One region of the Neobacillus solisequens genome, then DNA from elsewhere that is predicted to be linked to it. Evidence: predicted binding sites of a transcription regulator. Region 1 holds the regulator's gene; the other holds the start of a gene.
The links. The regulator LexA, encoded in region 1, represses DNA repair genes until DNA is damaged. The targets are predictions, from matches to a motif close to CGAACATATGTTCG.

Region 1 (7,951 bases):
AGTGATCGATAATAGCGCAATTTGAAAAAATAAACCTTGTTCCCATAGAGCGGAAACTGGTACACCGATTAACAGGTTCCGAATTGCTCCGCCACCAAAAGCAGTTACTATACCCAGAATATATACCCCTAAAATATCATATTCTTCTTCCATCGCAACGATCGCACCGCTGACCGCGAAGGCAATCGTTCCAATCATACTTAATACTTCCCAAGTCATCATTCTCCGTTTTCCCCTCATAGATGTTTTTTACATTTTAGATAAAATTTTATCACTGACAACAAATATTTCAACCATATTTTATGGAAAATTAGAGTATTGTGATCTTTTTTGCTATCATGGTAATTAGAGCCTTTTGGAAGGGAAGGATGCTTTTTGGAACAAAAGGAAACAAAGGAAAAAGCAATACTGGTTGGTGGTCAAACACAAGAAGATGATGACCTGCGCTTTCAATATTCCATGGATGAATTAGAATCATTGACCGAAACTGCCCAAGGAGAAGTGGTGGCGACGCTGGTCCAAAAACGGGAACGGCTGCATCCAGCAACTTATATTGGAAAAGGGAAAGTGGAAGAATTACGGGTTTTGGTGGAAGAACTGGAAGTTGAATTAGTCATTTTTAATGATGAGCTCTCTCCTAGTCAAAAACGAAACCTTGCTGCAGAAGTGGATGCTCGGATTATTGACAGAACGCAATTAATTTTAGATATTTTTGCACAGAGAGCTCGTTCTAAAGAAGGGAAACTTCAGGTAGAGCTTGCCCAGCTTCAATATATCTTGCCTCGTCTTGCGGGACAAGGTATCGCTCTTTCAAGACTTGGAGGCGGTATCGGTACGAGAGGTCCCGGGGAAACGAAACTGGAGTCAGATCGCCGTCATATCAGACGTAGAATTGATGATATCAAGAGTCAACTTTCTGTCATTGTTCAGCACCGGGAGCGGTACCGTGAACGGAGAAAGAAGAATAAAGCATTTCAAATTGCCATTGTCGGTTATACAAATGCCGGTAAGTCTACGCTGTTTAACCGCTTGTCAGAAGCAGAGTCCTATGAAGAAAATCAACTATTCGCTACATTGGACCCAATGACACGTAAATTAATTTTACCAAGCGGATTTCTTTCCCTCATTACCGATACAGTTGGTTTTATACAGGATCTGCCAACTTCACTGATTGCCGCTTTCCGTTCCACTCTTGAAGAGGTGAAAGAAGCGGACTTAATTCTGCATGTGGTCGATATGTCCAATCCAGATTATTTTCATCACGAAAAAACGGTCAATAAACTGCTTAAAGACTTAGAAGTAAAGGATATTCCACAATTAACCGTTTATAATAAACGCGACGTCCAGCACTCAGATTTTGTCCCAACAGCAGAAACACCAACCGTATTTATCAGCGCTTTCGATCCTGAGGATCGTAAAGATTTAAAGGTGAAATTGGAAAAGGTCGTCACGGAGATGATGAAGGCCTATGACGTAAAGGTGCCTTCAACTGAAGGCAAATTGCTTTCTCAATTAAAAAATGAAACCATCTTAAGGGAATTATCCTTTGATGAAGACACCCAGCTTTATCGGTGTAAAGGTTTTTCTTTACCCGAGTCGCAAATTGCGGGGCAATTAGAGAAATTTAATGTATAGTTAGGAGTTATAAATATGTTTCATCAGTTAAAAAATGGGGAAAAACTGCAGCAGATTGTTGAAAAGGTCGAACATCAAATTGCTGCTGTACATAAGGAAATCGATGAAAGAATCGACGCTAATCAATTCCGTGTCTTACAAAGCTTTCAAAAACACAGAGTAAGTGAATCTCATTTCAATCCCACTACTGGATATGGGTATGATGATATGGGCAGAGATACATTGGAATCTGTATATGCGGATGTATTTGGAGGAGAATCCGGACTTGTTCGTTCACAAATCACTTCCGGCACCCATGCCATTTCCACGGCATTATTTGGCGTGCTCCGGCCAGGTGATGAACTGCTGTATATAACAGGCAAGCCTTACGACACTCTTGAAGAGATTGTGGGTATTCGCGGTAATGGGGTTGGTTCCTTAAAGGATTTCGGCATTACTTATAATCATGTGGACTTGACTGAATCAGGTCATATCGATTGGAAGTCAGTAACAGAAAAAATAAAACCAAACACGAAAATGATTGGCATTCAACGCTCAAAAGGTTATGCCACTAGACCTTCGTTTACAATCGATGAAATCGGGGAAATGATAAAGTATGTTAAAGAAATCAAGCCAGAGGTAGTCGTTTTTGTTGATAACTGCTACGGAGAATTTGTAGAAGACAGGGAACCATGCCATGTCGGTGCCGACTTAATGGCTGGTTCATTGATCAAAAACCCAGGCGGTGGCATTGCAAAGACAGGGGGATATATAGTCGGTAAGGAAAAATGGGTAGTAGCCTGTTCATACCGATTGACGGCACCTGGGATTGGTCGGGAGGTTGGCGCTTCCCTTTATAGTCTTCAGGATATGTACCAAGGATTTTTCTTAGCTCCACATGTAGTGGGACAGGCTTTAAAAGGAGCCGTCTTTACTGCAGCAATACTTGAAGAATTAGGGTTAAATTCATCCCCAAAATGGGATGCGAATCGAACCGATCTAATACAATCTGTTCAATTCGATGACCAGGATAAGATGGTTGCTTTCTGTCAGTCAATCCAATTTGCCTCACCGGTAAATTCCTATGTAACCCCGTACCCAAATTATATGCCGGGTTATGAGGATGATGTGATCATGGCAGCAGGTACATTTGTGCAGGGAGCCAGTATTGAACTTACAGCTGATGGCCCTATAAGACCGCCATACGTTGTCTATGTCCAGGGGGGGCTAACATATTCCCATGTAAAGATTGCTATTCTCTTGGGGATTGATTCTTTGGTTGAAAAAGGATTAATACATTTTTAATAGGGGAAACATACGAAGGCGGCTCATAAATAGGGCTGTCCTTTTTAAGTTCTATTTATATATTCTAAAAAATATAACAAATAAAAAATTTAAAATAAAAAACCATGTTAGATTTCCTTACATATTGTTGACATATTTTCTTACACCAAATATAATAGCAATATGAATTAGCAAAGAGGAGGAGAAATTCAAGTGAGCGGAAAAGAAATTCGCCGTTCCATGCCATTGTTTCCAATCGGAACCGTTATGCAGTTAACCGAATTATCTGCTAGACAAATTCGATATTATGAAGAGCATCAATTGATTTCTCCGGCCAGAACCGATGGAAACAGACGTCTTTTCAGTTTGAATGATATTGATAGACTCCTAGAGATCAAAGATCTAATTGACCAAGGAGTCAACATGGCGGGAATTAAACAACTATTCTTGGTAAAAGAGCAACATGCTAGTGAAACTGAACAACAAGTTAAAAAGGAAAAACGCGAATTATCTGATGAAGAACTTAGAAAACTACTGAGAAACGAGTTAATGCACTCAAATGGTAGATTTAACCGTTCATCATTACGACAAGGCGATCTTTCACGCTTTTTCCATTAAATAAATTATTATTTGGAGGGTTTATCATGGCGAAGTATACGAAAGCTGATATTCAAAAACTCGCAAAAGAGGAAAATGTTAAATTTATCCGGTTGCAATTCACTGACATTTTAGGAACAATCAAAAACGTTGAAATTCCTATCAGCCAATTAGAAAAAGCATTAGATAACAAAATGATGTTTGATGGCTCTTCTATCGAAGGTTTTGTTCGTATCGAAGAATCAGATATGTACTTATATCCAGACTTAGATACTTGGGTGATTTTCCCTTGGACTGCTGAAAAAGGTAAAGTGGCACGTCTAATCTGTGATATTTACAATCCAGATGGCACACCGTTTGCTGGTGACCCGCGCAATAACTTAAAACGCGTATTAAAAGAAATGGAAAATCTTGGCTTTACTGATTTCAACTTAGGACCTGAGCCAGAATTCTTCTTATTTAAATTAGATGAAAAAGGCGAACCAACATTAGAATTAAACGATAAGGGTGGTTATTTCGACCTTGCCCCAACAGATCTTGGTGAAAACTGCCGTCGTGATATCGTCCTTGAACTTGAAGAAATGGGCTTTGAAATTGAAGCTTCTCACCACGAAGTAGCACCAGGTCAGCACGAAATTGATTTCAAATATGCTAATGCCTTAACAGCTTGTGACCAAATTCAAACCTTTAAGCTTGTTGTAAAAACAATCGCTCGTAAGCATGGCTTGCACGCAACTTTCATGCCAAAACCATTATTCGGAGTAAACGGTTCTGGAATGCACTGCAACCTTTCCTTATTCAAAAATGGCCAAAATGCATTTTTTGAACCAACAGGCGATTTACAATTGAGTGATACGGCTCGTCAATTTATCGCAGGAGTTATCAAACATGCTTCTGGTTTTACAGCAGTAACAAACCCTACAGTAAACTCTTATAAGCGTTTGGTACCAGGCTACGAAGCACCTTGTTATGTTGCATGGTCTGCACAAAACCGTTCACCATTAATTCGTATCCCTGCATCTCGCGGTCTAAGCACTCGTATCGAAGTTCGTAGTGTTGACCCGGCAGCAAACCCTTATCTAGCAATGGCAGTATTATTAAAATCAGGTCTTGATGGAATCAAGAATCAATTAACTCCTCCAGCTCCAGTAGATCGTAACATCTACGTGATGAGCAAAGACGAGAGAATTGAAGAAGGTATCGTAGATCTTCCTGCGACACTAGCTCAAGCTCTTGAATTACTTCAATCAGATGAAGTAATCGTAGCAGGTCTTGGCGAACACATTCTTGAACACTTTTTGGAAGCAAAAGAGATTGAGTGGGATATGTTCCGCACCGTCGTTCATCAATGGGAAAGAGATCAGTACATGAGCATGTACTAATATAGGGGAAGCCTTGGCGCTCTATGCGTCAGGGCTTTTTTATTTGAGTAGAAGTTTGCCTAGGAGGCATAGGTAAATATTGTTTTTTACAATTCATCCCTAAAATCTTTTGAATATTCTTCGTGCATATCAATCAATTCAATTTCCATTCATTTCACATTGACCATTTCTGGAGCTCTATTCCTAAACACCTCTGAATACCACTTTTCTTTCGATATTCGTCCTTCGATTAATGGCTTTTAATATCAAGAAGTTAGTAATATATACCTCTAAAGGATTTTATTTCCGATACATAGAATAAAAAAAGTACCAAAATGAAGGAGCTGATTTCGTTTTGAAAAAGTTTTGTATTTTATTAATTGTTTTAATTACAACTGGTTGTTCTGTTTTGGTAAATGAAAATGAAAATGTAAAGTGGTTTAAAGATGTGGATAAAGCTATTAATTATGGATTAAAAGAAGAAAACGTTCATAAAAAAGATGTTATAGGTAAAGTAAAGGACAACGGTGAATTATTTATTTTTTACAAAAAACAATTAAAGAATGGAATAGGATTAGGAGTTTCGAACATTAGTAAAAGGAACGGGAAATATACTTGGTATAGAGCCAATCCAGACGTCCTAGTAAATGTGTCTAAAATAAGTTGGGAAACAAAAACACTTTCAAATAAGAAGTTTGTCATTTTTACCGGTGTAACTAAAGATAAAAATATAGCAATCGAAACCAAAAAAGGAATGGTAAATCCTAAAATTGACTCCAATAATGGTATATATTATTATGTCGAATCAATAGAAAAATAGACACTACAAATCATTTTTACAATCTGTTTTTATCGATGTATATTTAAATGAAACTAGCTTACAGTATAGTAATTATGAAAATACCGGATTTACCAAAAAACAGGAAGGGGTGCGAAAGAGTCTCCCTAAAATAATTATTCCAAATGCAGCGTATTGGCAGGCAAGAGATTTGGTATTAGAGTTCGAAAAGCGTGGCTATAAAAAGTGAGGGAGTTGCCAAGAAATATATATGGACCTGGTGAACAACCTGCTGAAATAGATCCATATCAATTTGTTATTGAAACGACTTACGAACAAGCAAAACAATTAGTCATTGAATTGCAAAATCGCGGATATGATCGGACCTACGGTGAAAAAAATAGAGTTTTTTAGAATAGCCCCCGAATTTAGGTTAAAGTCCAAAATTTGGAGGTGTATGTTTTGTATAATATGTAAGTGATTATGAACCTATGAAAACAAAAAACCGGCACCTGCCGGTTTAATACACTTTAATGAATCTGCCGATAAACGCCGATTACTTTACCTAATATCGAAACGTTTTTCAAAATTATTGGTTCCATTGTAGAGTTTTCAGGCTGCAAACGAATATAATCCTTTTCCTTGAAAAATCTCTTACAAGTAGCTTCATCTTCCTCTGTCATGGCTACAACAATATCCCCGTTATTGGCTGTTTGCTGTTGTTTTACAATGACATAATCCCCATCAAGTATGCCAGCTTCAATCATACTTTCACCCATAATCTCAAGCATGAAAATATGTTCATCTGCTGGAGCAAGTCTTTCTGGTAAAGGAAAATACTCTTCAACATTCTCGATAGCTGTAATAGGTAGACCGGCAGTTACCTTACCAACAACAGGAACATTTACTACCCTATTTTTAGGAATATGTGCCGCCTCATCCACTTCTAAAATTTCGATCGCCCTAGGCTTTGTAGGGTCCCTTCTAATAAACCCTTTACTTTCTAATCTAGCTAAATGTCCATGGACAGTGGAGCTGGAGGCAAGTCCAACAGCTTCCCCTATTTCCCGTACAGATGGGGGATATCCTTTGCTTTTGACTTCTTCTTTAATAAATTCCAGGATATCCTGCTGCCGCTTTGATATTTTTACCATGATAAATTGCACCTCGCCTGGTTTTTCTTACCTTAATTATAACATGTTCGCTATCGTTATACAAACATAAGTTCGAAAATAACTTGACAACAAACAAATGTTCGTAATATAATCAAGGCAAATAAACGAACATACATTCCGTAAGAGGTGATAATGATGAAAAAATTATGGAGTAAATATTCATTTACTATTATTCTTGTTATTTTAAGTTGTTCTCTTGCATTCATACTTTCTGTGAAAAACCAAACGATCGATCAAGATAAATATGTAAAAGTAACAGTTTCTGAAGGGGACTCCTTATGGAAGATTTCCAAACAATATTCAGGACTTCATTCGCTTTCTAACGAGGAATTTGTTAATTGGGTAAAAAAACATAATGAAAACATCGGTGAGGAAATATACCCTGGAGAGAAGATAATGATCCCAGTAAGTAAAGACGAAACGACCAATCAATTTGCAAGTGTAGCAAATGAATAGAGGGTAATAGAATGAAAGCTATTATTTATTGTCGTGTAAGCACCAATAAAGAAACCCAGGAGACTTCATTAGAACGACAAGAGGAAGAATTAATACAGCTCGCTAATTTCCATCAATTTGAGATCGTCAACATTATTAAAGAAAAGGCAAGTGGTTATGATTTGGAGAGAGATGGAATTCTTCAACTTTTAGAACATATAAAGGATCAAAACATTAATGCGGTATTAATTCAGGATGAAACAAGAATTGGAAGAGGTAATGCCAAAATTGCCATCTTACACTGTATTTTAAAAGAAGGAATTAAGCTTTTTAGTATTTCACATAATGGAGAATTACAACTGTCGGAATCAGATTCTATGGTCCTGAAAATAGTCGGTATGGTTGAGGAATACCAAAGAAAATTACATAATGTGAAAATTAAACGTGGCATGAAACGAGCTGTTGAGCAGGGTTACAAACCACAGAAAAACTTATCAAACCAAGGGATGAATTCTGGACGAGAAAAATTGGAGATGCCTATCGATGAAGTAGTTAGGCTTAGAAAAAATAAGCTCACCTTTGCTGAAATAGCAGCTACCTTAAGAGGTTTCGGGTATCCTGTTTCAAAAGCAACTGTTCATCGTAGATACCAAGAATATATGGAAGAACAAGAAGAAAATCAATAATCTTGTCATTGCCTCTTTTTT
Region 2 (7,951 bases), on a different contig from region 1:
AAAATGTAACAGCAAATGAGGATTTTTTTAACGGACATTTCCCTAATTACCCTGTTATGCCAGGTGTTTTAATTGTGGAGGCATTAGCTCAAGTAAGTGCAGTCGTAATGTTAACGAAGGAAGGAAACCAAGGACGGTTAGGTCTTTTAGCAGGAATAGATAAATGCCGTTTTAAAAAACAAGTAAGACCAGGTGATCAACTACAACTCGAAGTTGAAATTACTCGATTAAAAGGACATATTGGGAAAGGGAAAGGGATTGCTTCCGTTGATGGAGAATTAGTTTGCGAGACAGAATTGATATTTGCATTTGGTGATTAACTTTTTTAATCATTACGATCTAATAATCGTTACTTTACTTCATAAAGAGTAAAGCATATTTTTATATTAAAATTAGTACCAGTTACTAACACTAACTTATAATTGAACATGGGGTGAAACGTATGTTAGGAACAAGAATAACGGCTATCGGGACATATGTACCAGAAACAAAATTAACAAATTTTGAACTTGAACGAATGGTTGAAACAAATAATGAATGGATTCTTCAAAGAACAGGTATACATGAACGTAGAATTAGTCGTCCTGATGAATTTACTAGTGATTTATGCGTAGCTGCCGTAAAGGATTTAATGAAAAGATATAATAAAAAAGTCGAAGATGTAGATATGATCATCGTAGCAACAAGCACTCCAGACTTTCCATTTCCATCTGTTTCAAGTATCATACAAAATCGTTTAAATATTGCTCAAACGGGTGCCATCGATTTAAGTGCGGCTTGTGCAGGATTTGTTTATGCAATGCATACAGCTCATAGCTTTATTGCTTCTGGACTCCACAAAAAGGTACTTGTTATTGGCGCAGATACCATCTCCAAAATTACGGATTATACTGATAGAAGTACATGTATTTTATTTGGTGATGGGGCTGGCGCAGTATTGATTGAAAGCGACGAACAATCCAACAGTTTTATCGGATTCCATTTGGGAAGTGACGGAAGTGGCGCACAACATGTGTATCGTCCTGGACTATCCAAGAAGGTTAATGGAATTGAGTTGGTTGATACTCAATATCTTGTTCAAAACGGCAGGGAAGTGTTTCGTTGGGTTGTAAGAAATGTTCCTGATAGCGTAAAACAAATTCTAGAAAAAACTCAAACGAATTTAGAGCAAATTGATTGGTTTATCCCTCACAGTGCTAACTTACGGCTAATCGAACCGATTAGTGAAAAAGTAGGATTTCCAATGAAAAAAACTCTTTATAGCTTGGTGAACTTTGGCAATACTTCTGCTGCAACAATTCCTTTAGCACTTGACCTTGGAATCCGTGAGGGAAAAGTTAAAAACGGAGACCATGTTCTTTTGTATGGTTTTGGTTCAGGTTTAGTTCATGCTGGACAATTGCTACATCTAAATTTAGATGAACAAATTAATGCACCAAAACCATTGTAGAGTAAAACATTGTGAAATATTCCACTTAAAATAAACTCGGGATCTCCTCAAGCTCCTTGTAATATCATAGGCTGTTGTGGTGGTAATGGAGGCATTTATTGTACAAAAAAGGATAGATGAATAAAGGTATTTTAGTCCTGTTCATCTATCCTCTCTTTATTCATCAGTGAGCCGTATGTCAGCAATGGTGTCAATGGGAATTCGATGGGTTTCTTGAAACCGGTCCACTACATGCAGCTTATGGGAGATTTCATCCCAGTAATGAATTTTGCCAATGACGATTTCATAGTTTCGCTGTCTGTAATGGGTAATGGTCACGTACTGATCAAATTCGATGGCCTCTGCGAGTATTTCATTCATCAGCTCAAACTGCTGTTCATCCATTTCAATCTTTTCCTCGTACTGATCCTCTTTCACCCAATCTCTGAGTAATTTCACATGCTCAGGAAGCATCATTGATGTCCATTTGATTCTTCCGCGGTCGCGAATCATCGTTTTTTCCTTCTTTCCGTATTGTCTTTCTTTTTACATTTTATGCCCTCCAACCAAAGTAGCCCGGTGTTTGGCGGTTCCTCCGGAGGTGTAAGAAACTGCCCGCAGCAGGGATCCCGAGCCAAAGCGTCTGCGGACAGAATCAACGACATAGCCCAACTCGCGCCGTTTATGGGCTCCCCTATCAAAAAGATTAAGCTGAAGCTCGCAATCATCCACAATATTGGCAAGAGAAATGGAAATTTGCCTGACCGTCTTGCCATTATAGTGCTCGTAAAATAATTCAAGGCATACACGATAGAGATCCATCGTTACATTGGTCGGCTGCAGAATGGTTCTTGAACGGTGAAAACCGCCTCCGAATTCATCCTGACTGTAGCCGACTCCCAGACTGATGGTTCTTCCTGCTTTTCGCCTTGTCCTCGCTCTCCGGGCAACCTCTTCACACATTTCTAAAATGACATGCCTGATCTCCTCTTCATCCTTATAATCCCTTAGGAGAATTTGACTTTTTCCAAAGCTGATCTGCCCTTCAATGATTGGTGCCCCCAAATCAGAAAGGTCCACTCCCCAGGCATGATAATAAAGCTGATTGCCCATAACACCGAACTTTTTTTCCAGCTGTTCTAAATCATAGCGGGCCAGTTGGCCAACCGTGAAAATGCCCATACCGTTTAACGTTTTTTCAACACGACGGCCGATTCCCCACATTTCTCTAAGCGGAGATACCTTCCACAGCTTGGTCTGGACATCTTCATAGGTCCACTCCGCTACTCCATGACGTTTTGCCTCAAGATCGAGGCAAAGCTTTGCTAGCAACATATTGGGCCCAATGCCAACCGCACAAGGCAACTGAAATTCCCGTTCAATATCCTTTTTGATTTTTTCAGCAATTGTCTCGGCGTCTCCCCACAAATGCAGGGCCCCATCCACCTTAATAAAGCTTTCATCAACACTGTACGTGTGTATGGCTTCTTTTGGCACATAACGGTTGAACACACGAGAGATCTCGGTGGAGATACGCAAATACGTTCGCATTTTCGGTTCGGCCAAGATAATTCGCGGGTCTTTGGGAATCTCAAACAGCCGTGATCCTGTTTTGATGCCGAATTCCTTTTTCAGCTTAGGTGAAGCTGCAAGTACGATACTCCCCTCCCTGTCTTTATCCCCGACTACCGCCAAATAGCAATTCAACGGATCAAGTCCCTCCATAACTGCCGAACAGCTGGCGTAAAAGCTCTTCATGTCTACACATAAAATTTTATTTTGCGGTAAGGTGCTGTAATCAACCATGAAATTCCCCCACAACCCCAAAAATACGAACATTAGTTCTTTATATTATATTTATTATCTTAAGCGAATATACGTTCCTATTCAATGGAAATTTTTTGTCGCTTACCGTAATCCTTTTTCTTGGAAATTTTTTATTTGAACAAAATATGACATCCAAGGAATATACCGGTAAAAACTCATGTATTTAATCACTTTGATGCATGAATATACAACAAAAGCTTATAAAAACAACAAAAAAACATAATGATTTTTACATTTGATATGTAATAACCTTAACAAAATAAGTGAGCTTCTTTCCTTACAATAAAAGTATGGCAAGCCATATTTCACATGAGGAGGAAATTAGATGAGTAGTAATGCAGAAAAGGTTCCCGCAAGTGAAGTTCATGCATCAGAGAATACGACAGGAAAGGTAAAAAAAATTGGGCTGCTTCCTTTAGTTGCCCTGGTAATTAGTTCGTCCATCGGAGGCGGAATTTTTGGGATGCCAACAGATTTAGCAGCCGGAGCAGCACCGGGTCCAGCTTTAATTGCATGGACAATTGTTGGCTTTGGGATCCTGATGCTCTCTCTTAGTTTTAATAATTTAATAAAAAAACGACCTGACTTGGACGGCATTTTTAGTTATGCCGAGGAAGGGTTTGGCAAATTCAGCGGCTTTATTAGCGGCTGGGGATACTGGCTCTCAGCATGGCTTGGAAACGTAGCATTTGCCACTATGATCATGAGTGCATTTGCTTACTTCTTTCCAGTCTTTAAAGATGGACAGAATATACCATCGATTATTTTCGCGAGCATTTTAATGTGGGGGTTAACATTCATTGTTAACAGAGGAGTTGAAAGCGCTACCCTGCTTAATACGATTATTACTATATGTAAACTCATTCCACTTTTTGTTTTTATCGTTATCGGAATCTTTGCCTTTAAATTGGATATTTTCACGGCTAATTTCTGGGGGAAACTTTCCACAAATATTGATTCAGGTTCTGTCTTTAATCAGGTAAAAAGCTGCATGATGGTGATGATGTGGGTATTCGTTGGGATTGAAGGAGCTTCCATGCTTTCATCAAGGGCAGAAAAAAAATCAGATGCAGGCAAGGCAACAATCTTAGGTTTATTAGGACTATTACTTATCTATGTCCTAGCTTCCATCATTCCCTACGGAATCATGAGTCAACAAGAAATAGCTTCAGTGAAACAGCCTTCCATTGCTTATATTTTTAAAGATGTTGTCGGACCATGGGGAGCTGCCTTTATTAATATCGGTTTAATCATTTCGTTGATTGGATGCTGGTTATCCTGGACCATGCTTCCAGGAGAAACCACCTTATTGATGTCCAGGAAAGGCTTATTGCCTAAAGCTTTTGGCCGAACTAATACAGCCAATGCTCCAACATTTTCATTAATTGTCACTGCCGCACTTATTCAATTGTTTGTCTTTACATTTTTATTTACAGATAAAGCCTATAATTTTGCTTATTCATTATGTACTGCCGCAATTTTAATTTGCTATGTATTTGTCGCTTTATACCAAGTGAAATTATCCTATCAAAACCGCCAGCAAAAAGGTGAAGTTTTGCAATTAATAATCGGTATTTGTGCGCTCGCCTTCCAGATTTGGGGAATATGGGCTGCCGGTCTCTCTTATACATTGTTATGTTTTACAGCTTATATCCCTGGAATTTTCTTCTTTATGAAAGCCCGGAAAGAACAAGGAGCTAAAGAGCTTTTATCAAAAAAAGAATGGATGGCAGCGACTGTAATAGTAATCGGAGCGATGATTGCCATTTATTTAATCTTAACGGGAAAAGTTCAATTTTAATGCATTCTTAAAAAAATGGCTGTGTTAAAGGACACTGTTGATTTTATACCCTGTTGATTGAAGCGGAAATCAACAGACCAGTTTAATAGAGCCTAAAAAATAAGGAGAGACTGACAGATGGAAATTGCTAATTTTGGAGTCGAAGAATGGTTAAATGTTTGGGAAAATGATGCTGTTTATGATATAGCCGGAAGCTCCATTGCCTCTTTTACACTAGAAGAATTAATTAGCATTGATGGGACAAACCCCAAAGAATTCTTTGATAAAATTTTTGATGTAAAAATGAATTATGGCTGGATTGAAGGATCTCCTGAATTCAAACAACAGGTAAGCAAGCTATACAAAAATGTCCCTCCCGAATGTATTTTGCAGACGAATGGAGCAACTGGAGCGAATCTTTTAGCTCTTTATTCCCTTATTGAGCCAAATGATCATGTGATAGCGATGCACCCGAGTTATCAGCAATTATTCGATATCCCTCGTTCCCTGGGAGCGGAAGTTTCTTTATGGGAAATATACGAAGAAAATGATTGGATGCCGGATTTAGAAGAATTAAAATCAATGATTCGTCCCAATACGAAAATGATTTGTTTGAACAATGCTAACAATCCAACGGGAACCGTCTTGGATGATCAACTCTTAAAAGAAATTGTAGCGATTGCGTCAGAAGTCGGTGCCTATATTTTAGTAGATGAAGTCTATAAACCACTAGATCCGAATCAGCAGGTTTCCTCCATTGTAGATTTATACGATAAAGGGATTGCCACTAATAGTTTATCCAAAACCTACTCTGTACCTGGTGTAAGGGTTGGCTGGACTGCAAGTAACCAAGAGGTGGCTGATATTTTTAGAAAATATCGGGATTATACCATGATTTGTTCTGGTGTGCTTGATGATGTCATTGCAGTACATACACTGAAAAACAAAGAAGCAGTATTAAACCGAAACAGAGAAATTGTATTCACCAACCTGGAAATTTTAAAGGAATGGGCCAAACATGAACCAAGGGTCTCTTTAGTATTTCCAAAGGCTGTTTCAACATCCTTTATTCATTTGGATATCCCCATAGATGTAGAGGATTTTTGCATAGATTTATTAAAAACAAAAGGGGTTTTATTAGTGCCGGGCAATCGGTTTGATGTTCCGGAACATGCCCGATTAGGGTATTGTACAAAAACTGAAACGTTAAAAAAAGGGCTGGCTGAGTTATCGTCTTATTTGCGAAAATTTGATTAAGCTATTCATCAAAAGGAGTATTGGAACCATTCCAGTACTCCTTTTTAACTATTTATTAAGTTTATGAAAAAAAACGTATAATGGTCTTGAGGTGATCCTGAAGATGGAGAAAAAACTGGTCGAAAAAATGATTAAAAATTGCTTGAAACAATATTATGAAATGGAATCAATGCCGCTTGGTGCTAAGGATTTGGAAAAATTAACTGACCAAATTCTCCAAACAATACAAGAAGAGCCTGCAACAGATTTATTCGGGGTTATCAACGATGTGGTCTATGAGTATCTAACAGGATCATAAAAAAGCCCCTGATCACAGAGGCATTGGATTATTTTTGACTAAGCATTTTTTTGCCAATTCGCTCGAACAATCGTGGAAAAAGCACGTAGATAGCGCTCCCCATATTCATCCAGCGAGGCAGATTAATTTCACGGGTTTTGGTCAGCATGCTGTCAACGACTTTTCCGGCAACGAATTCGGGCTGAAGCATGAATTTTTGAACATTTTTTACATAAGTGCCCCCTTCGTCTGCGATATTGAAAAAATTGGTCGCAATCGGTCCCGGATTAACGGATGTCACCTGAACATTATAATCATCCAGCTCCATTCTTAGTGCATTGGTGTAGCCAAGAACAGCATGCTTTGTTGCTGAATAGACGCTGGATTTCGGGGTAGCAATTTTTCCTGCCTGTGAAGCAATATTGATAATATGGCCATAGCGACGTTCACGCATGCCTGGCAAAACTTTGGACGTGCAGGCAATTAATCCGACCACATTTACCTCAAACATCCCCTTCACTTCATCAATACCCGCCTCGTGGGCTTCACGGAAAATCCCGAACCCGGCATTATTAACTAAAATATCAACATGACCCATCTCCGCAAAAATTTGATCAAAAACGACTTCCACTTGATCCGTATTTGCCACATCCAGTTGAAACACTTGCACATTTACCTGATACTTTTGTGTCAAATTTGTTTGTAGCTGTTTTAATTTATCGATGCTTCGTGCAAGCAAAACAAGATTGGCCCCACTTGCTGCACAAAGTTTGGCAATCTCCGCTCCAATTCCTCCGGAAGCACCAGTTATGACTATATTTTTACCTGCTAATCGTTCCCTAACCATGACAACACCTCATCTGAATATAGCCCTTCGGATTATCGACGGCCTCTTATCTTTATATTAATAATTTCCCTGATTGATTTGGAATAGTCAAGCCGGGGCTTTCCCCATATATTATCGAATAAATATCTAAAAATTTAGTAAATTAACTCTTGACAGACAAGCTCAGTATCCTTCATAATCACTATTAAAATTTGATTCGATTATGTCATGACTAAGGCCAGTAAATGAGAAACGGTGAAAGAGAGTGAAGTTCAGAGGCTGAGAGACTTCACCACCCCCTACTCATCGAAACCTACCTTACGAGCATTTAGGCAAACCTAACGTATTCCGGCGTTAACGGATTCGAGTGATTTCAGCCACCATTAACAGGTACCGGAATCAATGAAGGTGGTACCACGGAAGCAAGACCTTTCGTCCTTTGAGGATGAAGGGTCTTTTTGTTTTTTCAGTAAAAAGGAGGAGTTTTTTCATGAACAAAATGGCAATTGTCGGTGCAGGGTCGATGGCAGAAGCATTCATTTCAGGAATTCTCGA

Region 2: the regulator LexA is predicted to act here: its motif matches at 3,300-3,313, upstream of ACI3K6_RS13690 (Y-family DNA polymerase).

Annotation. Positions count from the first base shown of each region.
Region 1 is NZ_JBKFGJ010000018.1:13,072-21,022, forward strand. Features, by position in the region: gene ACI3K6_RS16705 (trimeric intracellular cation channel family protein) at 1-219, opposite strand, end outside; gene hflX (GTPase HflX) at 376-1,635, shown strand; gene ACI3K6_RS16715 (methionine gamma-lyase family protein) at 1,651-2,919, shown strand; gene ACI3K6_RS16720 (MerR family transcriptional regulator) at 3,112-3,516, shown strand; gene glnA (type I glutamate--ammonia ligase) at 3,543-4,877, shown strand; gene ACI3K6_RS16730 (hypothetical protein) at 5,212-5,676, shown strand; gene ACI3K6_RS16735 (hypothetical protein) at 5,890-6,048, shown strand; gene lexA (transcriptional repressor LexA) at 6,165-6,788, opposite strand; gene yneA (cell division suppressor protein YneA) at 6,945-7,265, shown strand; gene ACI3K6_RS16750 (YneB family resolvase-like protein) at 7,277-7,930, shown strand.
Region 2 is NZ_JBKFGJ010000012.1:22,116-30,066, forward strand. Features, by position in the region: gene fabZ (3-hydroxyacyl-ACP dehydratase FabZ) at 1-320, shown strand, start outside; gene ACI3K6_RS13680 (ketoacyl-ACP synthase III) at 443-1,450, shown strand; gene ACI3K6_RS13685 (YolD-like family protein) at 1,607-1,942, opposite strand; gene ACI3K6_RS13690 (Y-family DNA polymerase) at 1,976-3,235, opposite strand; gene arcD (arginine-ornithine antiporter) at 3,582-5,057, shown strand; gene ACI3K6_RS13700 (aminotransferase) at 5,175-6,293, shown strand; gene ACI3K6_RS13705 (YqzH family protein) at 6,397-6,591, shown strand; gene ACI3K6_RS13710 (SDR family NAD(P)-dependent oxidoreductase) at 6,620-7,417, opposite strand; gene proC (pyrroline-5-carboxylate reductase) at 7,887-7,951, shown strand, end outside.